DNA from 4 places in the Pseudomonas multiresinivorans genome. Region 3 is predicted to be linked to each of the others. Evidence: riboswitches for the same ligand, from Rfam matches in the RefSeq annotation. Region 3 holds a riboswitch; each other region holds the start of a gene.
The links. Region 3 has a riboswitch for cobalamin ahead of cobO (cob(I)yrinic acid a,c-diamide adenosyltransferase). Riboswitches for the same ligand answer to the same signal wherever they lie in the genome.

Region 1 (5,542 bases), 2.5 Mb from region 3:
CCCATGTCGACGATGGACTCGAACAGGGTTTCAGCCCGCGCCAGGTGCTGCGGCGCTTCGGCACCGAGGAAGCGCGCCGGGTCGATGGCGATCAGCAATTCGCCGTGGTACGGCGAGGACTTCGTACCCTCGTCGAACACCGTGGACTCGGCACTGGTCAGGTCGCCGATCAGCGGGCCGGCGATCAGTTCGACCATGGTCGCCAGCGCCGAGCCCTTGTGCCCGCCAAAGGTGAGCATAGCGCCGTCTAGCACGGCGCTTGCGTCAGTACTGGGGTTGCCCTGCACATCGATCCCCCACCCCAGCGGAATCGACTTGCCCTCGCGCTCGTGCAGCTGGATTTCACCGCGCGCCACGACCGTCGTGGCGAAGTCGAAGACATAGGGGTTCTGCCCGGCGCGCGGCCAGCCGAAGGCGATGGGATTGGTGCCGAACAATGGCCGCGTCCCACCGGCCGGCGCCACGTAAGCCTGGGCCGGCGTAACGGCCAGGGCTACCAGGCCGTGGGCGACTATCTGCTCGATCTCCACCCACAGCGCCGAAAAGTGCACGCAATGGTTGACCGCCATTGCGGCAATACCCTGGCTGCGCGCCTTTTCGACCAGCTTCGGCAGGCCGAGATCGAAGGCGCATTGCGAGAAGCCGCCCTTGGCGTCCACCCGCACCAGCGCCGGAGCCGGTTCCGACAACTCCGGCACGGCGTCCAGCGACACCTTGCCGGCGCGCGCCGTGTGGATACAGCCCAGCAGCCGCCACACGCCGTGGGAGGTGCAACCATCGCGCTCGCCGGCCAGCACGGTCTCGGTCACACCCTGCACGTGGGGCTCGCTGAAACCGTGGCGACGCAGGATCGCCTCGGACAATTCGCGCAGTTCTTCCAGGCTCAGTCGGGTCACGCCATCCTCCTCGATTGCTACAAAAGGCTGCGGCAAACCGCCGCCGGTCGGTCATCGTGCCTACAGTGGCGCCTGGCGCCGGGGCTGGCTTGCCTGCAATCGGCAGGGGCGACGACGATTTCAGCACAGCCGGCGGCCAAATCCCGACCATCCGGTCGTCCAAAGGATTGGCCCCACGTTGCTTGGGCCAATCCGGAGCATCAGGTAAACTTCCGCATCTTTGCCTCTCATAACGATCAGCCTGATGCCCACGACGTTCCACGAGATTCCCCGCGAGCGCCCCGCCACGCCTCTGCTCGACCGCGCCAGCACGCCGGTCGAGCTGCGCCGGCTGGGGGAAGCGGAGCTGCTGACCCTCGCTGACGAACTGCGCCAGTACCTGCTGTACAGCGTCGGCCAGACCGGCGGCCATTTCGGCGCAGGCCTGGGCGTCATCGAGCTGACGGTCGCCCTGCACTACGTCTTCGACACCCCGGACGACCGCCTGGTGTGGGACGTCGGCCACCAGGCCTACCCGCACAAGATCCTCACCGGTCGTCGCGAGCGCATGGGCAGCCTTCGCCAGAAGGACGGCCTGGCCGCCTTCCCGCGCCGCTCGGAGAGCGAGTACGACACCTTCGGCGTCGGCCACTCCAGCACCTCCATCAGCGCCGCCCTGGGCATGGCCATTGCCGCGCGCATGCAGGGCTCCAACCGCAAGTCGGTGGCAGTGATCGGTGACGGCGCGCTGACCGCCGGCATGGCCTTCGAGGCGCTCAACCACGCGTCGGAAGTGAAGGCCGACATGCTGGTGATCCTCAACGACAACGACATGTCGATCTCCAACAATGTCGGCGGCCTGTCCAACTACCTGGCCAAGATTCTCTCCAGCCGCACCTACAGCAGCATGCGCGAAGGCAGCAAGAAGGTGCTCTCGCGCCTGCCCGGCGCCTGGGAGATCGCCCGCCGCACCGAGGAATACGCCAAGGGCATGCTGGTCCCCGGCACGCTTTTCGAAGAGCTGGGCTGGAACTACATCGGCCCTATCGACGGCCACGACCTGCCGACCCTGATCGCCACCCTGCGCAACATGCGTGACCTCAAGGGCCCGCAGTTCCTCCACGTGGTGACCAAGAAGGGCAAGGGCTTCGGCCCGGCCGAGATCGACCCGATCGGCTACCACGCCATCACCAAGCTCGAACCCGAGGGCGCCCCCGCCCACGCCGTGCCGAAGAAGGCCGGCGGGCCGAAGTACTCCAGCGTGTTCGGCCAGTGGCTGTGCGACATGGCTGCCCAGGACCCGCGCCTGGTCGGCATCACCCCGGCGATGAAGGAAGGCTCCGACCTGGTGGCCTTCGCCGACAAGTTCCCGGATCGTTACTTCGACGTCGCCATCGCCGAACAGCACGCCGTGACCCTGGCGGCCGGCATGGCCTGCGATGGCGCCAAGCCGGTGGTGGCGATCTACTCCACCTTCCTGCAGCGCGGCTACGACCAGTTGATCCACGACGTCGCGGTGCAGAACCTCGACGTGCTGTTCGCCATCGACCGCGCCGGCCTGGTGGGCGAAGACGGCCCGACCCACGCCGGCAGCTTCGACCTCTCCTACCTGCGCTGCATCCCCGGCATGCTGGTGATGACCCCCAGCGACGAGAACGAGCTGCGCAAGCTGCTCACCACCGGCCACCACTTCGAAGGCCCGGCGGCAGTGCGCTACCCGCGCGGCACCGGCCCGAACGCCGCCATCGAAGCCGAACTGGCTCCGGTGGAAATCGGCAAGGGCGTGGTTCGCCGCGAAGGCAAGGCCGGCAAGGTCGCCTTCCTGGTGTTCGGCGTGCAACTGGCCGAGGCACTGAAAGTGGCCGAACAGTTCGACGCCACGGTCGCCGACATGCGCTTCGTCAAGCCGCTGGACGAGGAACTGGTGCGCCAACTGGCCGCCAGCCACGACCTGCTGGTGACCATCGAGGAGAACTCGGTGATGGGTGGCGCCGGCGCCGCCGTCAGCGAATTCCTCGCCCGCGAGAATATCCAGCAGCCGATCCTGCACCTGGGCCTGCCGGACTACTACGTCGAGCATGCCAAGCCTGCGCAGATGCTCGCCGAGTGCGGTCTGGACGCCGCCGGTATCGAAGCCGCGGTGAAGGCGCGCCTGGAAGCCCTCGGCAATCGCTGAGACCGATCGGCGCATCCCTCCCCGGGAGTATTGCCAGTGACGGGCGCACCGACTAAGGTGCGCCCGTTTTCGTTCGAGGTAACGGGAAGCAGGTGAAAGACCTGCGCTGCCCCCGCAACGGTAACCGACGCACTCCCCAAGGGAGCGCAGCATCGCCATGAGCCACTGCACGAATGTGGGAAGGCGGCGATGTGACGTCGGCAGCCCGGAGACCGCCCTCGACACGCCCCGACAGGTGTTGCGGAGGGCCGCACCGTCAAGTGCGGCCTGCCGCCCTTGCCACGCCCTCCTCGAAAGTCATCCGCCCGCTTTTGAGGACGCTCCATGAAACTGACCCGACTCGCCCTGGCCACCAGCCTGCTGCCCGGCCTGGCGTTCGCCGCCGACGACATCTACCGGCTCTCCGACCAGGTGATCACCTCCGCGCGCCAGGCCCAGCCGCGCGCCGAAGCCACCTCGGCCAACAGCGTGTTCACCCGCGCCGACATCGAACGCCTGCAGGTACGCAGCGTCCCCGCCCTGCTGGCTCGCGTGCCCGGCGTGCAGATGGGCAGCTCCGGCGGCGTAGTCTCGTACTCCGTGCGCGGCACCAGCACCGCGCAGACCCTGGTGCTGGTGGACGGCCAGCGCATCGCCTCGGCCAGCAGCGGCATTGCCCGCCTGGACTACCTGAGCATCGACAGCATCGAGCGCGTCGAAGTGACCCGCGGCCCGCGCTCCGCGCTGTACGGCGCCGACGCCATCGGTGGCGTCATCCAGATCTTCACCCGCCGCGGCGAAGCCGGCCTGCACCCGGAAGTGCGCCTGGCCGCCGGCAACCACGGCACCTTCGAGCGCAGCCTGAGCCTGTCCGGCGGCAACGAGCAGACCCGCTACAACCTCGGCAGCAGCCTGGACGAGAGCCAGGGCTGGGACCGCACCAGCGACAACGTCGGCGCCGACAACGACCACGACGCCCAGCGCAACAAGGCCGTGCACCTGAACCTGGACCATCGTTTCAGCGAGGATTGGAAGGCCGGCCTGAACCTCAACGACCAGCGCGGCAAGAACGAATACGACGACGCCTACAACTTCGAGCCGGGCTCGCCCCGCGACGAGTTCCGCGTCAGCAGCTACAGCGCCTATCTCGACGGCCAGATCACCAACATGTGGAACAGTCGCCTGGAGCTGGGCCGCAGCTTCGACCGCAACAAGGCCGTGGGCGCCGCCGATAGCTGGAACAATGGCACGCTGGAAACCACCCGCCACTCGGCGAGCTGGATCAACCGACTGCAACTGGACGAGGCCAATCAACTGGCCCTGGGCGCCGACTGGTACGAAGACAAGGTCGACGGCAGCACCGACTTCGCCGAGGACCAGCGCAGCAACCGTGCCTTCTTCGCCCAGCACAGTTTAAAGGGCGACAACTTCGGCACCGAGCTGGGCATCCGCCACGACAACAACCAGGCCTACGGCAGCCAGAACAGCTGGAACGCCGCCTTCAGCCTGCCGGTCGGCGACAGCCAGACCTGGATCGCCAGCTACGGCGAAGGCTTCCGCGCACCGACCTTCAGCGACCTCTACTACCCCGGCGCGAGCAACCCGGACCTGAAGGCCGAGACCTCGAAGACCTATGAGCTGCAATGGCGCGGTGACTTCTCCGGCACGCACCTGGAAGCCTCGCTGTACCGCACCGAGATCGACGACCTGATCGCCTGGGACAGCAACAGCAACCAGCCGGAGAACATCAACAAGGCGCGCATCAATGGCTTCGAGGCCAGCGTTGCCCGCGAAGTACTGGGCTGGCAGGCCGCGCTCGGCCTGAGCCTGATCGACCCGCGCGACCGCGACACCGGCCACACCCTGCCCTACCGTGCGCGGCGCACCCTGAGCCTGGACCTGGACCGCCAGTTCGGCGCCTTCGGCGTCGGCGGCACCTGGCGCGCGGTCAGCCAGCGCTACGACGACGCGGCCAACACCCGCGAACTCTCCGGCTACGGCGTGCTCGACCTGCGCACCAGTTGGCTGGCCAGCGACGAAGTCCGCTTCGACCTGAAGCTGGATAACGCCCTGGACCGCGACTACACCCTCGGCGACTACCTGCGGCCGACCAGCCCGATGGACTTCATGGGCGAAGCCCGCCCTTACCGCGAACCGGGCCGCACCGCCCTGCTGGCGGTGACCTGGACGCCGGAGCTGTAAGGCTCCGCATGGCGCGGGATTTTCGGGAAGCACTCCGAGGCCTCGCGCGCGCGTAGGAGCGGATTCATCCGCGATGATCTGGCGTGGTGGGATGCCGATCGCGGACGGAGTCCGCTCCTACGCGCGGGAGGACGCGCACTCAGGGGGTACGGCGCAGGAGCCTGTTCGCGAGCAAGCTCGCTCCTACAGGGTACGGCGCACGTGAGAGTTGGCGGCGCGCCGAGCCGCTCTTCGTAGGAGCGAGGGGGGCGCCTGGCCCTTGCTCGTGAACCAGCACGGCAGCGGGCTAAACCAGCATGCCCGCCCTCCG
Region 2 (5,542 bases), 2.3 Mb from region 3:
CACCGATCCCGGTAGCCCACTCGGCCAGTTGCGGCAGGTCGATACTGGAGTGGCGGCTGTGCAGGTCCATGTGGCCGGCGGCGAGCTTGCTGATCTTGCCGAAGCCGCCGCAGACGCTGAAGCGCTCCACCGGCACCTTGCGCAAGTGCTTGAGCGCGGCGCCGGCGAAATCGCCCATCTCGATCAGCGCGGTGTCGTCGAAACCATAGCGACGGCGCATGGCGTCCTCGCTGGCGTTGCCGGTGCAGGCGGCAAGATGGCGGAAGCCATTGGCGCGGGCGACGTCGATGCCCTGCTGAATCGAGGCGATGTAGGCCGAACAGGAGAACGGCCGGACGATGCCGGTGGTGCCGAGGATCGACAGGCCACCGAGAATGCCCAGGCGCGGGTTCATGGTCTTCTGCGCCAGCTCGGCGCCGCCCTCGATATGGATCGTCACCTCGAAGCCGCCGGCATAGCCACACTCGGCCGCCAGCGCGGCGAGGTTGTCACGCATCATCTGACGCGGCACCGGGTTGATCGCCGGCTCACCCACCGGCAGGACCAACCCCGGTTTGGTGACCGTGCCGACGCCCTCCCCGGCATGGAAGCGCACACCCGGCTCATCGCTCAGCACGACACGGGCGAACACCAGCGCACCATGGGTCACGTCCGGGTCGTCGCCGGCATCCTTCAGCGTGCCGGCTTCGGCGCCCTCGGCAGTGCGCCGGCAGAACTCCAGGCGCAGGGTCGCGCAGCGCGCCTTGGGCAGGACGATCTGCGCGGCATCCAGCACTTCTCCAGTGAGCAACAGGCGCGCCGCCGCCAGGCTGGTGGCCGTGGCGCAACTGCCGGTGGTGTAGCCGCTGCGCAGCGGGCGGGGTTCTTCGGGGGTTTCGTCACGCATGACGAACAGCATCGTAGGATGGGTGGAGCGCAGCGATACCCATGCAGTCCCGGCACGAAAAGCGCGTCATTCCTTCCAGACTTCCAGCAGGGTGATTGGCAGCGCCGCACGCCAGGTATCGAAGCCACCCAGCGGCTGGGCCTGGGACACCGACAGGCGAGTCAGCTCGCCGCCGATGCGCGCGCGCCAGCTCAGCAGCATGGATTCGCTCTGCAGGGTGACGGCATTGGCCACCAGGCGGCCGCCGGGCTTGAGCTGCTCCCAGCACTGTTCGAACACGCCGGCCAGGGTCACGCCGCCCCCGATGAAGATCGCATCCGGCCGCTCCAGCCCCAGCAGCGCCTCCGGCGCGGCGCCGCAGACCAGTTGCAGCGCTGGTACGCCGAGGGCATCGCGGTTGAAGCGGATGTGTTCCTGGCGACCTTCGTTGGCTTCGATGGCCAGCGTGCGGCAGCTCGGATGCGCTCGCATCCATTCGATGCCGATGGAGCCGCAACCGGCGCCTACGTCCCAGAGCAGCTCGCCGGGCTTCGGCGCCAGCCGCGCCAGAGTCACAGCGCGCACGTCGCGCTTGGTCAGTTGGCCGTCATGGCGGTAGGCGTCGTCCGGCAGGCCGGTGGTCAATGGCAGGCGAACCGCGTCCATGCCGGCGACGCACTGCACAGCCACCAGATTCAGCGCAGCGGCTTCGCCCTGCGACCAGTCGCTGGCGAGCCCGTCGATGCGTCGCTCCGCCTCGCCACCCAGGTGTTCCAGCACGCTGAGGCGGCTTGCACCGAACCCCCGCTCGCGCAGCAGCGCGGCAATCGCCGCCGGGCTGCTGCCGTCATTGCTGAGGATCAGCAACTTCGCGCCTTCATGGACCTGGGCGTTGAGTGCGGCCAATGGACGCGCCACCAGCGACAATAGCGTGCAGTCCTGCAACGCCCAGCCCATCCGCGCGGCAGCCAGCGAGGCGGAGGACGGAGCGCAAAGCACGAGCATTTCCTCGGACGGAATCTGACGGGCAAGGCTCGCGCCGACGCCGAACAGCATCGGGTCACCGCTGGCCAGCACACACGTCGGCTCACCGCGCCGGCGCAGCACCGGCTCCAGGCTGAACGGGCTCGGCCAGGCCTGGCGGTTGGCGCCCAGGCAATGCGGCAGCAGCTCCAGCTGGCGGGGCGCGCCAATCACTTGGCTGGCGGCGAGCAAGGTTCGGCGCGCGGCCTTGCCGAGGCCGGCGTAACCGTCCTCGCCGATACCGACGATGGTCAGCCAGGGCGTCATGAAATTTCCTCAAGGGTGCGACGATCGATCCGACGGGCAGGCTTTTCCTGCCTTTGGGCAAAGCAGGCATAATACCCGCTTCGTCGGTGCTCGTAGGACGCTTCGCCTTTAGCGGTGAGGTTTCCGGGAGCCGAAGAGGGAACACGGTTAAGCCGTGGCTGCCCCCGCAACTGTAAGCAGCGAGTCCGCGCAATGCGGCGGCACGAGAACAAGGTTCCGTGCCGCCGGCCAGGCCACTGGGCAACCGGGAAGGCCGCGCTGGATGAGGACCTGCCAGCCAGGAGACCTGCCGACGAAACCAGTCGCGTGTGCAGACATCGAGCGGGGTGTATCGGTGTCGTGAAGTCCCCTTTTGGGGATTCGCAGGTCACCGCGACCCAGCCCTGGTGACCTCAGTGCAAGACTCCTCAGCTCTGCCCGTCCGCCCGCATGCCTGCCCCGGCCTGCTGCGCATCGTGGCCTCCCGCGATGGCGGCATCTGCCGTATCAAGCTGCCCTGTGGGCAACTCGACGCCCACGCTGCGCGAGCCATTGCCCAGGCCGCCGAGCGCCATGCCGATGGCGTGCTGGAAGCGACCAACCGCGCCAACCTGCAGATTCGCGGCGTGCATGCTGGCGCTGAAAATGCGCTGAGCCATGAACTGTTGGCCGCCGGCCTCGGCCCGCGTGAATTGGCGTCGGATGATGTGCGCAATCTGCTGGTCAGCCCGGCGCTCGGCCTCGACGCCGCCACGGCTTTCGACGCTGCTCCGCTGGCCCGCCAACTGCTCGACCTGCTGGAGCGCACGCCGCGCTTCCATGGCCTGTCGCCCAAGTTCGGCATTCAGCTGGACGGTGGCGAAGCCCTGGCAATGCTGGAACACCCCAACGATCTCTGGCTGTCGGCGATGTCTGACGATGCAGCACCGCTGTTCGCCTTCGGCCTGGCCGGTTGTCCGCCACAGAACGAGACGGATCGCCCCGCCCTCGCCGCCGTGTCCGCCGAGCAGGTGCCCCTGCTGGTGAAAACCTTGCTGCATCTGTTCCTCGACCTCGCCGGCGACGGCCAGACACGCATGCGCCACCTGCGCGAGATGCTCCGCGACGAAGTGCTGCTGGAGCGCCTGCAGCAACGCCTGCCCTTCGCGTTGCAACTTGGTCCGGCTGTGGATAACTGGCGACGCCCTGCGCCGAAAGCTTTCGGTCATCTCGGGATTCAGCCTCAGCGCCAGCCGGAACGCGCCATGGTCGGCGCGGGATTCGTCCTCGGACGCCTCGACAGCGCCACACTGTTCGGCCTCGCCGATCTCGCCGAGCGCTTCAGCGGCGGGCAGCTGCGGCTGACACCCTGGCAAAGCCTGATCCTGCCGGAGGTGGCCCAGGTGGATGCCGCCGTTGCGCTAGGCGCACTGGGCGGCCTCGGCCTGGTGATCGACGCTGCGCAGCCGCTGTCGCGCATCGTCGCGTGCAGTGGCTCCAGCGGCTGTGCGCGAGGGCTGGCCGATACCAAGGCCGATGCCTTGCGCCTCGCCGAACGCCTGCGCCACGCGCCACCAGCCGGCGTGCACCTGTGCGGCTGCCCACGCTCCTGCGCCGCCGCCCACGTCGCCCCCTACACCCTGCTGGCCGTTGCCGACGGCCGCTATGACCTGTTCCGTCGCGCCGATGGCGTGGCCGGCTTCGGCCTGCCGCTGGCGCGCAACCTTTCCCTCGATGCCGCGGGCGACCTGCTCGCCGCACCCGGAGCTTCCACCGATGCTTGATTACATTCGCGACGGCCAGGCGATCTATCGCCAATCCTTCGCCACCATCCGCGCCGAAGCCGACCTCACGGGCATCCCGGCCGACCTGGAGAAACTGGCCGTGCGCGTGATCCACGCCAGCGGCATGGTCGACGTGGTGCAGGACCTGCGCTTCTCCGCAGGCGCCGGTGCCATCGGCCGCGCGGCGCTGGCCGCGGGCGCGCCGATCCTCTGCGATGCGCGGATGGTCGCCGAGGGCATCACCCGTGCGCGCCTGCCGGCCCACAACGAGGTGATCTGCACACTCAACGATCCGGACGTCCCGGCGCTCGCTCGCGAGCTAGGCAACACCCGCTCGGCGGTGGCCCTGGAGCACTGGCGCGAGCACCTCGAAGGCGCCGTGGTGGTGATCGGCAACGCGCCGACCGCCCTCTTCTACCTGCTGGAAATGCTCGACGCCGGCGCGCCGAAACCGGCACTGATCCTCGGCTTCCCGGTGGGTTTCGTCGGCGCCATGGAGTCCAAGGACGCCCTCGCCGCCGACAGCCGCGGCGTGCCCTACGTGATCGTCCGCGGTCGTCGTGGCGGCAGCGCGATGGCGGCCGCGGCGGTGAACGCTCTCGCCACGGAGGTGGAGTGATGGCCGGCCGCCTGATCGGCCTGGGCGTCGGCCCGGGAGACCCGGAACTGCTGACCCTCAAGGCACTGCGCCTGCTGCGTGCGTCCCCGGTGATCGGCTACTTCGTGGCCAAGGCCAAGCACCACGCAGGCCAGGGCGGCAACGCCTTCGCCATCATCGAGGAGCACCTGCTGGAAACTCAGCAGCGCCTGCCGCTGGTGTACCCGGTGACCACCGAAAAGCTGGAACCGCCGCTGACCTACGAAGGCGTGATCAGCGACTTCTATGACAGCGCCGCCGCGCAAGTGGCCCTGCATCTGGATGCAGGCCGTGACGTCGCGGTGATCTGCGAGGGCGATCCCTTTTTCTACGGCTCGTACATGTACCTGCACGACCGTCTTTCGGATCGGTATGACACCGAAGTCGTACCCGGCGTCTGCTCGATGCTCGGCAGCGCGGCGGTGCTCGGCGTGCCGTTGGTGTACCGCAACCAGAGCCTGTCGGTACTTTCCGGCGTGCTGCCGGAAGACGAACTCAAGCACCGCCTGGCCGACGCCGATGCGGCGGTGGTGATGAAGCTCGGCCGCAACTTCGACAAGGTCCGCCGCGTGCTGCGCGAGCTGGGCCGCGACGGCGGCGCCCACTACGTCGAACGCGCGACCATGCGCGAGCAGCGCATCGTCGCGCTGGATGACGTTGACCCGATGGCCTCGCCCTACTTCTCGATGATCGTCATCCCCGGCCAACGGTGGAACGGCTGATGCGCGCCGCCATCGTCATTCTCGGCCAGGGCGCACTGGCCACGGCCCGGCGCCTGCAGAAGGTTTATCCACAGGCGCGCGTGATGGGTCTGAAGGACCGTGTTGAAGGTGCCGACGAGTCTTACGCGAACTTCGGCGATACCCTGCGCCAGCTCTACCGCAACGATACCCCGATCATCGCCCTGTGCGCCGCCGGCATCGTCATTCGTACCCTTGCCCCGCTGCTCGTTGAGAAGGGTGCCGAACCGCCGGTGCTGGCCGTCGCCGAAGACGGCAGCGCCGTGGT
Region 3 (5,542 bases):
GGCGGTGAAGGCGTCGAGCAGGCGATCACGCAACAGGCCCGGCGCACGGTTGCTCCAGCGCGCGCCCTGGTAGCTGCTCAGCTGGTTGCCCTGCGGGACCACGGCGATGCGGTTGCTGTCCAGCGCCAGGCTGGCGGTAGGCGCACTGACTCGTAGCGACCAGTTCACCAGCGCATGGCCGCGCGCGGGTTGCTGGGTGGCCGGCAGCAGGTAGAAGTCCGGGCTTTCCGCTTCCGGGAGGATCGAGCAGGCGCCCAGCAGGCTGACCAGGGCGACGACGCCGAGCAGGCGGGGAAGGGCGGTCATGGCTGGAACTCCTTGTTGCGCTCGCGGCCGAGCAGGTAGCCGGTGGGGTTTTCCTGCAGGCGGCGGGTGACGCCGCGCAGGTCTTCCAGGGTGGAGCGCAGTTCGCGGATCGCCGGGCCGATCTCGCCCAGGCCGTTGAGGCCGCCGTTCACCGAATCGTAGTTGCTGTCCAGCAACTGCTCGACGCGCTCGCTGCTGGTACGCAGGGAGGCGAGGGTCTTCTGGGTGTCGTCGAGGATGTCCTGGCCTTTCTTGCCCCCCAGCGTCTGGTTGGCGCGTTCGAGCAGCTGGCTGGCGTTGGCCAGGGTGATGCGCGCCTGCTCGCTGGCGGCGGCCAGTTCCTTGAAGGTCTGGCGGATGTCGTCGCGCTGCTCGGCAACCACGCCGGTGGCCTGGTCGATATGGTCCAGCGTGCGGCTGATGCGGTCGACGTTCTCCTGGGAGAACATGCGGTTCACGTTGTTGATCAGGTTGTTGATGTTGGTGGCGATGTCCTCGCCGTTGGCCAGCAGCTTGGCGAAGGGCGACGGGATGGTCTTGATCACCGGGATTCCGCCATCCTTGGCTTCCAGTGGCGGGCTGTCCTGGCCGGCGCTGGAGAGCTGGATGATGGCCTGGCCGGTGACGCCGGTGAGGGCCAGCTTGGCGCGCGTGTCTTCGCGGATCGGCGTGCTGTCGTAGACGCGGATGCGCGCGCGGACCTTGCGCGGGTCGTTCGGGTCCAGGCGCAGCGAGACCACGTCGCCGACGCGGATGCCGCTGTACTGCACGGTGCCGCCTTCGGACAGGCCGGTCACCGCTTCGCTGAAGATCACGTCGTAGATCTTGTAGCGCTGGTCGTTGCTCGATTGTGCCAGCCAGAGCGCGAAGAGCAGCGCGCCGATAGACACCACGAGGGTGAACAGGCCGATCAGCACGTGATGGGCACGGGTTTCCATTCAGCTTTCCTCCCGCAGGTGTTCGGTGGCCTGCAGCACGGCACGGCCGCGTGGGCCGTGGAAATAATCCTGTACCCAGGCGTCGTCGGTCTGGGCGACCTGGTCCAGCGGGCCGACCACCAGCACCCGCTTCTGCGAGAGCACGGCGACGCGGTCGCAGATGGTGTAGAGGGTGTCGAGGTCGTGGGTCACCAGGAACACAGTGAGGCCGAAGGCGTCGCGCAGGGTCAGGATGAGTTGGTCGAAGGCCGCCGCGCCAATGGGGTCGAGGCCAGCGGTGGGTTCGTCGAGGAACAGGATGTCCGGGTCCAGCGCCAGGGCGCGGGCCAGGGCGGCGCGCTTGACCATGCCGCCGGACAGTTCGGCCGGGTATTTGGAGCCGGCGTCCGGCGGCAGGCCGGCGAGGGAAATCTTCACCTTGGCCATAAACTCGGCATCGCTGCGCGACAGCCTGGCGTGCTCGATCAGCGGCAGGCAGATGTTCTCGCTCACGGTCAGCGAGGAGAACAGCGCGCCGTTCTGGAACAGCACGCCAAAGCGCCGTTCGAGCTTCGAGCGCTCCAGCGGCGGCAGCGCCGGCAGGTTCTGCCCGAACACGTGGACGCTGCCTTCGCTGGGCTGGCGCAGGCCGATGATACTGCGTAGCAGTACCGACTTGCCGGTGCCCGAGCCACCCACCACGCCGAGTATCTCGCCCTTCATCACATCGAGGTCGAGATGCTCGTGCACGGCGTGGGTGCCGAAGCGGTTGGCCAGGTCGCGGACGACGATGATCGGTTCGCTCACCAGCCCATCTCCATGAAGAACAGCGCGAACATCGCATCCAGCAGGATTACCACGAAGATCGACTGGACCACGCTGGAAGTCGTGTGCTCGCCCACCGACTGCGCGCTGCCGCTGACGCGGAAGCCTTCCAGGCAGCCGATCACGGCGATGATGAAGGCAAATACCGGGGCTTTGACGATACCGACCAGGAAGTGCTGCACGGCGATGTCGTTCTGCAGCATGTAGAGGAACATGCGTGGCGAGATATCCAGGCTCAGCGCGCAGACCACGCCGCCGCCGAAGATGCCGGAAATCATCGCCAGGAACGTCAGCATCGGCAGGGTCAGCAGCAGCGCCAGTACCCGCGGCAACACCAGCAGCTCCACGGGGTCGAGGCCCAGGGCCTGGATGGCGTCGATCTCCTGATTGGCCTTCATCGAGCCGATCTGGGCGGTGAAGGCGCTGGCGGTGCGGCCGGCCAGCAGGATCGCGGTGAGCAGCACGCCGAACTCACGGAGGAAGGAGAAGCCCACCAGGTCGACGGTGTAGATCTGCGCGCCGAACTTCTGCAACACCGTGGCGCCGAGGAAGGCCACCACCGCGCCGACCATGAAGGTGAGCAGGGCGACGATAGGCACGGCGTCCAGGCCGGTTTCTTCCATATGCGCGGCCAGTGCGGTCAGTCGCCAGCGACGCGGCCGGAACAGGTTGCGCACCAGGGTCTGCAGTGTCAGGCCGATGAAGCCGAGCACGCCGATCAGGTGGTCCTTGAACGTCAGGGTGGCGACGCCGATGCGCTCCAGCACGTCGACCAGCGCGTTGCCCGGTGCCGGGCCTTTCTCGTCCAGCCGGCACTGGGTAATGGCGCTGCCCACCGTGCGCAGCAGCGCCTGGCGCTCGACCGGAAGGTTGCGGGCGATCTGGTCGAGCTGGCTCATGCGCGCGCCGCCGATGATCTCGGCGAGCAGTGCGGCGCCGGCGGTATCCAGCGCGCCAAGGCCAGCGAAGTCCAGCTCGGCGGGGGACTCGGCGCTGCGCTGGGCGGCGACCTGGGCTTGCAGCGTGGCGAAGTGCGCGAGTGTCCAGTCGCCGCTGATGTGCATCAGGGACGGGGTCGCGGAGGTGTCGAGCTGAAGCTGGCCGGGTTGGGCAGTCGTCGTCATGATTCGCATTCTAGCGAAGTTGAGCGGCCTGACCACTTGACTTGTGTGACCCTTTTTAGAGCCCTGGCGGTTCTGCAGGCGGGCCCCGGCGACAGTCTGTTCAATTGACGCCCCAGCCCGCCAGCCACTAAGCTGCGCGCCTGCTTCAGGTGCCCGCGGCGCAAGTCGAGGGTGAAACAGGGAAGCCGGTGAATTCGATGAGCAATCGAGCATTCCGGCGCTGCCCCCGCAACGGTAAGCGAGCTTCGAACCGCATCCGCCACTGTGCCACTGGCATGGGAAGGCGCGGTTCCTTCGGAAACGCCAGGCGCTTCCACTCGCAAGCCCGGAGACCGGCCTGCTGCATCGCATGGCATCGCGGGAGGCGCTGCCGATCGTCGTGGCGCTCCCTGGCGCCGCGCGTTCGATGTCCTCCGCCTGCCCCGACTGGTCAGTGCCGCGCGGGTGAGAGCGGCGGAGAATCCTTCAGGTGAATTCCCTGTTTCCCAAGCCGACGGCTTTCGCGCCGAGCGGCTTTTACCGCCTGGCGCCGACGCACGCTGGCGGTTCGTTCCTGTCCAGCCCATTCTCCGCTCGCTGCCGCCCGGCCGGCGAGCTGGCGCCTGCGCGCTCCCTTTCTAGAGGCAAACCCCATGACTGAATCCCCTGAAAAGGACGAACGCCATCGTTCGCGCATGCAGCGCAAGAAGTCGGTGATCGACGAGAAGATCGCCCAGGCCCAGGGCGAACGCGGTGTGTTCCTGGTCAACAGTGGCAACGGCAAGGGCAAGAGCAGCTCGGCCTTCGGTATGGTCGCCCGCGCGCTGGGCCACGGCATGAAGGTCGGGGTGGTGCAGTTCATCAAGGGTGCTGCGACCACCGGCGAGGAGGCGTTCTTCCGCCGCTTCCCCGAGGAAGTCAGCTTCCATGTCATGGGCGAAGGCTTTACCTGGGAAACCCAGGATCGCCAGCGCGACATCGCCAAGGCACAGGCTGCCTGGGATGTGGCACGCCAACTGCTGAGCGACCCGCAAGTCGGCCTGGTGGTGCTGGACGAGGTGAACATCGCCCTCAAGCACGGCTATCTGGAGCTGGACACCGTGCTCGCCGACATTGCCGCCCGCCCGCCGATGCAGCATGTGGTCGCTACCGGCCGCGGCGCGCAGCCGGCCATGGTCGAAGCTGCCGACACCGTGACCGAGATGGGCCTGGTGAAACATGCCTTCAAGGCCGGCATCAAGGCGCAGAAAGGGGTGGAGTTCTGATGCCCTTCGTTGTGGCGGAGCGCGCCCGATGACCTCGCGCCAATGCCCCGCCCTGCTGATCGCCGCTCCCGCTTCCGGGCAGGGCAAGACCACCGTGACCGCCGCCCTGGCGCGCCTGCACACGCGCCTCGGGCGCAAGGTGCGGGTGTTCAAGTGTGGCCCGGACTTTCTCGACCCGATGATCCTCGCCCGCGCCAGCGGCGCACCGGTCTATCAGCTGGACCTGTGGATGGTCGGCGAGGGCGAAAGCCGCCGCTTGCTCTGGGAGGCAGCCAGCGAGGCCGACCTGATCCTCATCGAAGGCGTGATGGGCCTGTTCGATGGCTCGCCCTCGGCCGCCGATCTCGCGCGGCGCTTCAACGTGCCGGTGATGGCGGTGATTAATGGCCAGTCCATGGCCCAGACCTTCGGCGCGATGGCCGTCGGCATGGCCACCTACCAGAGCGACCTGCCGTTCTCCGGCGTGCTCGCCAACCGCATCGGCAGCCAGCGCCATCGCGACCTGGTGCGTGACAGCCTGCCGGAATGGATTCGCTGGTATGGCGCACTGCCGCGCGACACCGAGGTCGAGTTGCCCAGCCGTCACCTCGGCCTGGTGCAGGCCGATGAACTGGCCGACCTCGATGCCCGCCTGGACGCCGCCGCCGATGCCCTGGCCGCCAGCGCCAGCACCGAGTTGCCGGCGCCGGTGAGCTTCGCCGCGCCCGAACCGCGTAGCGAGTCTTCCCGCCTCGACGGCGTACGCATTGGCGTGGCGCGGGACTACGCCTTCGCCTTCCTCTATCAGGCCAACCTCGATCTGTTGCGCGAACTGGGCGCCGAACTGGTGTTCTTCTCGCCGCTGCGTGATCAATCGCTGCCGGAGGTGGACAGCCTCTGCCTGCCCGGCGGCTACCCGGAACTGCACCTGCAAGCGCTGGCCGACAACCGCGCCATGGCCCAGGCGATTCACGCCCACCACGAGATGGGCAAGCCGATCCTCGCCGAGTGCGGCGGCATGCTCTATCTGCTCGATGCCCTGACCGACGTGGCCGGCGAACGCGCGGAGCTGCTGGGCCTGCTGCCGGGTGAGGCGCGCATGCAGAAGCGTCTCGCCGCGCTGGCATTGCAGGAGGTGACGCTGCCA
Region 4 (5,542 bases), 2.3 Mb from region 3:
TCTCCAGGCAGGCGGCTTCCTTGAGGCTGGCCACGGCAATGGGCAGCGGGTTGATGCCTTGCGCCTGCAGGCATTCGCAGAAGGCGTCGATGAATCCGGTGTTCGCCGCCTGCAGGTGCGTGCGATAGAACAGCAAGGCGGCCACCGGGCACTCGGGGTGCCAGTCGGCCTGCCAGCGGGCGAGGTCGCAACTGCCGGTCTGCGGGTGATAGAGCGCGACGCGGGGCAGCGTCTGCGGCTCGTTCCAGGCGTAGTCGCGTTGCAGATGGCACGTGGCGAGGCAGGCGAAGAACTGCCGGGCATTGTCCATGCCGCCCTGGCGCAGGTATTGCCAGAGGCGTTCGGCGTCCTGCGCGGGCACATTGCACAGCGCGGTCAGTTCGGGGTCGGGCTTGTCGTCGCCGGGTACGGCGATCAGCGTGATGCCGCGCTCGGCCAGCGCCGCCAGTTGCTCCATGCCGTAGCGCCAGTAGCCGACGCCGCCATGCACCGAGATGAGGATGACCTTGGCGTGTTGCAGCACCTCGTCGACGTAGAGGTCTACCGAGGCGTGGTTCTGCAGCTGCATCGGGTTGGCCAGGCGCAGGCTTGGGTAGTCCTCCGGCAGCTCGCGCGCGGCCTCGGCGAGCAGCGCCAGGTGCGAGTCGCCGCTGCAGAGAATCACCAGATCGGCAGGCGTCTGGGCCAGGTCGGCGATGCCGTCGTCGGGGACGAAGCCGCCGGGTTGGGTGCGCAGCAGGTGCATGGGCTTGCTCGATGGTGGCTCTTCGTAGGAGCGAGCTTGCTCGCGAACCATGCCCCGCTGCGGAGGTTGGTTCGCGAGCAAGCTCGCTCCTACAAAGGCAGTGTTACGCCAGGGCGGTACGCAGCTCGTTGGCGATGGTGGCCTGGTCCAGCTCCTGGCCGATCACCACCAGGCGGGTGCTACGGGTTTCATCGCTGCGCCAGGCGCGGTCGAAGTGCTTGTCGAAGCGCTTGCCGACGCCCTGCACCAGCAGGCGCATGGGCTTGCCGGGAATGGCGACGAAGCCCTTGATGCGCAGCACGGCGTGGCGCTCGACCAGCGCGTTCAGCGCGTCGAGCAGGGCGCGCTCTTCCACTTCCGGCAGGTCGACGTGGAAGGAGTCGAACTCGTCGTGGTCGTGGTCTTCATGGCCTTCGTGGTCGTGGTGCGTGGGGCGGCTGTCGATGTGCAGCTCGGCCTCGGCATTCAGCCCCAGCAGCACGGAGAGCGGCAGCTGGCCGGAGTTGGCTTCTACGATCTTCACCGCTGGCGGCAGCTCCTCGGCGACTTCGGCTCGGACACGGGCGAGCGCGTCGGCGTCCAGCAGGTCGGCCTTGTTCAGCACCACCAGGTCGGCGCTGGCCAGCTGGTCTTCGAAGAGTTCGTGCAGCGGCGATTCGTGGTCCAGGTTCGGGTCCTGCTTGCGCTGCTCGTCCACCTGCTCGGGATGGGCGGCGAAGGTGCCGGCGGCCACTGCCGGGCTGTCGACCACGGTGATCACCGCGTCAACGGTGCAGGCGTTGCGGATTTCCGGCCACTGGAAGGCCTGCACCAGCGGCTTGGGCAGGGCCAGGCCGGAGGTCTCGATGAGGATCTGGTCGAGGTCGCCACGGCGTGCCACCAGCTCGCGCATCACCGGGAAGAATTCTTCCTGCACAGTGCAGCACAGGCAACCGTTGGCCAGTTCGAAGACGCGGCCGACCGCTTCTTCTTCACTGCAACCGATGGAGCACTGCTTGAGGATTTCGCCGTCGATGCCCAGCTCGCCGAACTCGTTGACGATCACCGCGATGCGGCGACCTTCGGCGTTATCCAGCATGTGGCGGAGCAGGGTGGTCTTCCCGGCGCCAAGGAAGCCGGTGACGATGGTGACAGGGAGTTTGGCCAGGGTCTTCATGCGCGCCTCTTGAGCAGGATGCGGTGCGAGAGGGCGGATGAAGGGCGCGCGCGCGGGTTCGCCGCGCAACGAAGGTCGCCACCGGATCACCCCGCCCGGTTGTCTTGATGCTGCTCGAGGCAGGTCTCCTGGCTCACAGCCCTCTGGTATCTCTTCGCCTTCCCGCCCGAATCGGCAGTGGCGCGTGAAGAGACAGGCTGTTCACAGTTGCGGGGGCAGCCGTGGCGCATCCGAAGATTTCCACGTTCCCTCTTAGCTCCGGCCAGCGCCGGAGAACCTCGAAGGGAGGAAGGCTACGCAGCGACGGCGGGGCGGTCAATCGCCGGGGATCGGTTGACGCTTGCAGGGCTTCGTGGTCAGCTAGCGCGGTTTCAGGTGTCTCGCGCCACGCGCGCGAGGTGAAACGGGAAGCCGGTGCGTCCGCAAGGACCAGTCCGGCGCTGCCCCCGCAACGGTAAGCGATCGTAGGGTCATCAGTAGCCACTGTGCTCCGGCATGGGAAGGTTGACCCGCTTGGCCACTGGCCGACATCGCAAGCCCGGAGACCGGCCTGGAATTCTTTGTTTTTGGCAAACCCGCGGTGGGCGGGCGCAGGCCGTGGCGCGGCCGTTCCGGCGCGTTCGAATGCGTTCAACCTCTGCGTTCTCTTACTTTGATCTTCAGAGGGAACGTTCATGTCCAGCAGCACCCTGACGCACGCGTCGAGCACTTCCATCCCCCTTTCCAAGCGCATCAGCCTGGCCGTCGGCGCCAGCCTGCTCGGTGCGCTGCTGGTGTATTTCGCCGGCTTCTCGCACATCGATGCGGTGCACAACGCCGCCCACGATACTCGTCACAGTGCGGGCTTCCCCTGCCACTAATGTGCACCGCCTGCGCGTAAGCGCAGCGAATTCGAGGCACTCCTGGCCGCGCGTTTGCAGCGTTCGGGGCCTCGTCTCGCCTGGAGAATTGCAATGATCAAACGTATCGCCCAGACCGCCGGTTTCGCCGGTCTGATCGCGGCGCTGGTGCTGACTGTGGTCCAACTGCTGTGGGTGTCCCCGCTGATCCTCAAGGCGGAAACCTACGAGAAAGCCGAACCGGCTGCCGCGCTGGTCGAAGAAAACCACGAGCACGCCCATGACCACGCTGCAGGCGCAGTGGCCGCCCACGAGCACGACGCGGAAGCCTGGGAGCCGGAAGACGGCTGGCAGCGCATCCTCTCTACCACTGGCGGCAACCTGGTGGTCGCGGTGGGCTTCGCCCTGATGCTGGCTGGCCTGTTCACCCTGCGCGAGCCGGGCAAGACCTCCGAAGGCCTGCTCTGGGGCCTGGCCGGTTTCGCCGTGTTCACCCTGGCGCCGTCCCTTGGCCTGCCGCCGGAGGTGCCCGGCACCGCCGCCGCCGACCTGACCCTGCGCCAGACCTGGTGGATCGGCACCGCCGCTGCCACCGCTGGCGGCCTTGCGCTGCTGGTGTTCGGCCGCAATTGGGCGCTGCGTGGCATCGGTGTCGCCCTGCTGGTGGTGCCGCATGTGATCGGCGCGCCGCAGCCGGAAGTGCATTCCAGCCTCGCGCCGGAAAGCATCGCCCACGAGTTCATCGTCGCCTCGCTGATCACCAACGCGGTGTTCTGGGCGGCCCTGGGCCTGGTGGCTGCCTGGTTGTTCCGCCGTTTCGCGCCGTCGGCCTGATCTGCGCGTTATGCTCGACCCCGCAGGCGGCCCGGCCGTCTGCGGGGTTTTGTTTTGGGGAGATTGCTGATGACGCTGGTTGCCGGCCTCGGTTGCCGCCGCGGCTGCACGCTCGATGAACTGCGCGCCTTGCTGGCGCAGACGCTGGCCGAGGCCGGCCTCGATGAGTCGAACCTTACCGCGCTGGCTAGCGCCACGTTGAAGGCCGACGAGGAAGGACTGACAGCACTGGCTGCCGCCCTCGACCTGCCGCTGGCGCTGTTCACGCCGCAACAACTGGCCGCGTGCGAACCGCGCCTGGACCGGCCATCCGAAACGGTCCGCACGGCCATCGGCGCTGCCAGTGTGGCCGAAGCCGCGGCACTGCTGCAGGCCGAAGCCCAGGCCGGTGCGCCGGCGCGACTGTTGGTGGGCAAACGCCGCAGCGACCAGGCCACCTGCGCGCTGGCCTTCATCCCCGTTGAATCCGAACAGGAGCAGCCATGACGGTCCACTTCATCGGCGCCGGCCCCGGCGACCCCGAACTCATCACGGTCAAGGGCCAGCGGCTGATCCGTTCCTGCCCGGTGATCCTCTACGCCGGCTCGCTGGTACCGCCAGCGGTGCTGGAGGGTCATAGCGCCGAGCGCGTGGTGAATACCGCCGAGCTGAACCTGGACGAGATCGTCGCGCTGCTGGCGCAGGCCCACGGCGAAGGCAAGGACGTTGCCCGCGTGCACTCCGGCGACCCGTCGCTGTACGGCGCCATCGGCGAGCAGATTCGCCACCTGCGTGAGCTGGGTATTCCCTACGAGATCGTTCCCGGCGTCACGGCCACTTCTGCCTGTGCGGCGATACTCGGCTGCGAGCTGACCCTGCCGGACATCTCGCAGACGCTGATCCTCACCCGTTACGCCCACAAGACACGCATGCCCGAAGGCGAGTCCCTTGCCGAGCTGGCGCAGCACCGCGCGACCCTGGCGATTCATCTCGGCGTGGGGCAGTTGCCGAACATCGTCGCCGAACTGCTGCCGCACTACGGCGCCGATTGCCCCATCGCAGTGATTCACCGGGCGAGCTGGCCGGACCAGGACCAGGTCACCGGTACGCTGGGCGATATTCTGGCAAAGGCCGCGGCAAAGGATTTCAAGCGCACGGCGCTGATCCTGGTGGGCAAGGTGCTGGGGGCGGAAGGCTTCGCCGATTCATCGCTTTACAGCGCGGGGCATGCGCACCTGTATCGGCCGTGATGCCTTCCCAGAGGTAACTGCGGGGGCGAGCCCTTGCGTAGGAGCGGACTCTGTCCGCGATCGACCTGACGCTGCATCCATGATGTCAGGGAGCCCGGCCAACCCATCGCGGACGAAGTCCGCTCCTGTGCGGGGCTACCAGCCCACGCACAAGTTGGCGCGTTGCTCTTCGTAGGAGCGAGCTTGCTCGCGAACCAGCCCAGCTCCGGTATCGCCGCCGAACAGGAAGCAGGCGTCCCCTCGGTGCTTGGGCTCAGTCGTCCAGCGGCTCCAGTTCACTGAACTGCTCATCGATCATCGCCTTCAACTGCTCCGCTGCCAGCGGCTTGTGCAGCAGCGGCCAGCCATGGGCCGAAGCCTGGGCGAGCAGATGCGGGTCGGTGTCGCCGGTGACCAGCACGGCGGCGATCCAGTCGTCTTCGTAGTGCCCGTGCAGGCTGGCAATGGCGTCGATGCCGGTCTGGTGGTCGCGCAGGCGATAGTCGCTGATGATCAGGTCCGGCTTCTGCGCGGCAGCAGTCGGGTCGGCCAGCAGGTCGGCGACATCGGCGACGATGACATGCCGGTATTCCCAGCTCTGGAACAGCAGGCGCAGGCCTTCGCGGTTCTCCGCATCGTCCTCGATCACGTAGATCAGTTTGTCGCTGCCCGGCACCGTGCGCGGCGGCAGGATTTCCGCTTTGCGCGGCTGCACGGCGGTGGCGCGCGGCAGGCTGATCATGAAAGCGCTGCCGTGGCC

Region 1: linked by a shared signal. The riboswitch ahead of G4G71_RS28480 (TonB-dependent receptor domain-containing protein) and the one ahead of cobO (cob(I)yrinic acid a,c-diamide adenosyltransferase) in region 3 are both predicted to bind cobalamin.
Region 2: linked by a shared signal. The riboswitch ahead of cobG (precorrin-3B synthase) and the one ahead of cobO (cob(I)yrinic acid a,c-diamide adenosyltransferase) in region 3 are both predicted to bind cobalamin.
Region 4: linked by a shared signal. The riboswitch ahead of cobW (cobalamin biosynthesis protein CobW) and the one ahead of cobO (cob(I)yrinic acid a,c-diamide adenosyltransferase) in region 3 are both predicted to bind cobalamin.

What each region holds. Positions count from the first base shown of each region.
Region 1 is NZ_CP048833.1:6,243,820-6,249,361, forward strand. It holds gene G4G71_RS28470 (Ldh family oxidoreductase) at 1-896, opposite strand, end outside; gene dxs (1-deoxy-D-xylulose-5-phosphate synthase) at 1,141-3,051, shown strand; cobalamin riboswitch at 3,093-3,269, shown strand; gene G4G71_RS28480 (TonB-dependent receptor domain-containing protein) at 3,376-5,232, shown strand.
Region 2 is NZ_CP048833.1:6,387,315-6,392,856, forward strand. It holds gene G4G71_RS29175 (cobalt-precorrin-5B (C(1))-methyltransferase) at 1-886, opposite strand, end outside; gene cbiE (precorrin-6y C5,15-methyltransferase (decarboxylating) subunit CbiE) at 953-2,155, opposite strand; cobalamin riboswitch at 2,223-2,463, shown strand; gene cobG (precorrin-3B synthase) at 2,551-3,897, shown strand; gene G4G71_RS29190 (precorrin-8X methylmutase) at 3,890-4,516, shown strand; gene G4G71_RS29195 (precorrin-2 C(20)-methyltransferase) at 4,516-5,256, shown strand; gene cobJ (precorrin-3B C(17)-methyltransferase) at 5,256-5,542, shown strand, end outside.
Region 3 is NZ_CP048833.1:2,180,683-2,186,224, forward strand. It holds gene G4G71_RS10025 (ABC-type transport auxiliary lipoprotein family protein) at 1-306, opposite strand, end outside; gene G4G71_RS10030 (MlaD family protein) at 303-1,244, opposite strand; gene G4G71_RS10035 (ABC transporter ATP-binding protein) at 1,245-2,030, opposite strand; gene G4G71_RS10040 (ABC transporter permease) at 2,027-3,172, opposite strand; cobalamin riboswitch at 3,303-3,527, shown strand; gene cobO (cob(I)yrinic acid a,c-diamide adenosyltransferase) at 3,805-4,416, shown strand; gene G4G71_RS10050 (cobyrinic acid a,c-diamide synthase CobB) at 4,445-5,542, shown strand, end outside.
Region 4 is NZ_CP048833.1:6,373,284-6,378,825, reverse strand. It holds gene cobN (cobaltochelatase subunit CobN) at 1-745, opposite strand, end outside; gene cobW (cobalamin biosynthesis protein CobW) at 849-1,901, opposite strand; cobalamin riboswitch at 2,003-2,197, opposite strand; cobalamin riboswitch at 2,258-2,469, shown strand; gene G4G71_RS29135 (CbtB domain-containing protein) at 2,576-2,761, shown strand; gene G4G71_RS29130 (CbtA family protein) at 2,855-3,574, shown strand; gene G4G71_RS29125 (cobalamin biosynthesis protein) at 3,644-4,060, shown strand; gene cobM (precorrin-4 C(11)-methyltransferase) at 4,057-4,803, shown strand; gene G4G71_RS29115 (ATP-binding response regulator) at 5,057-5,542, opposite strand, start outside.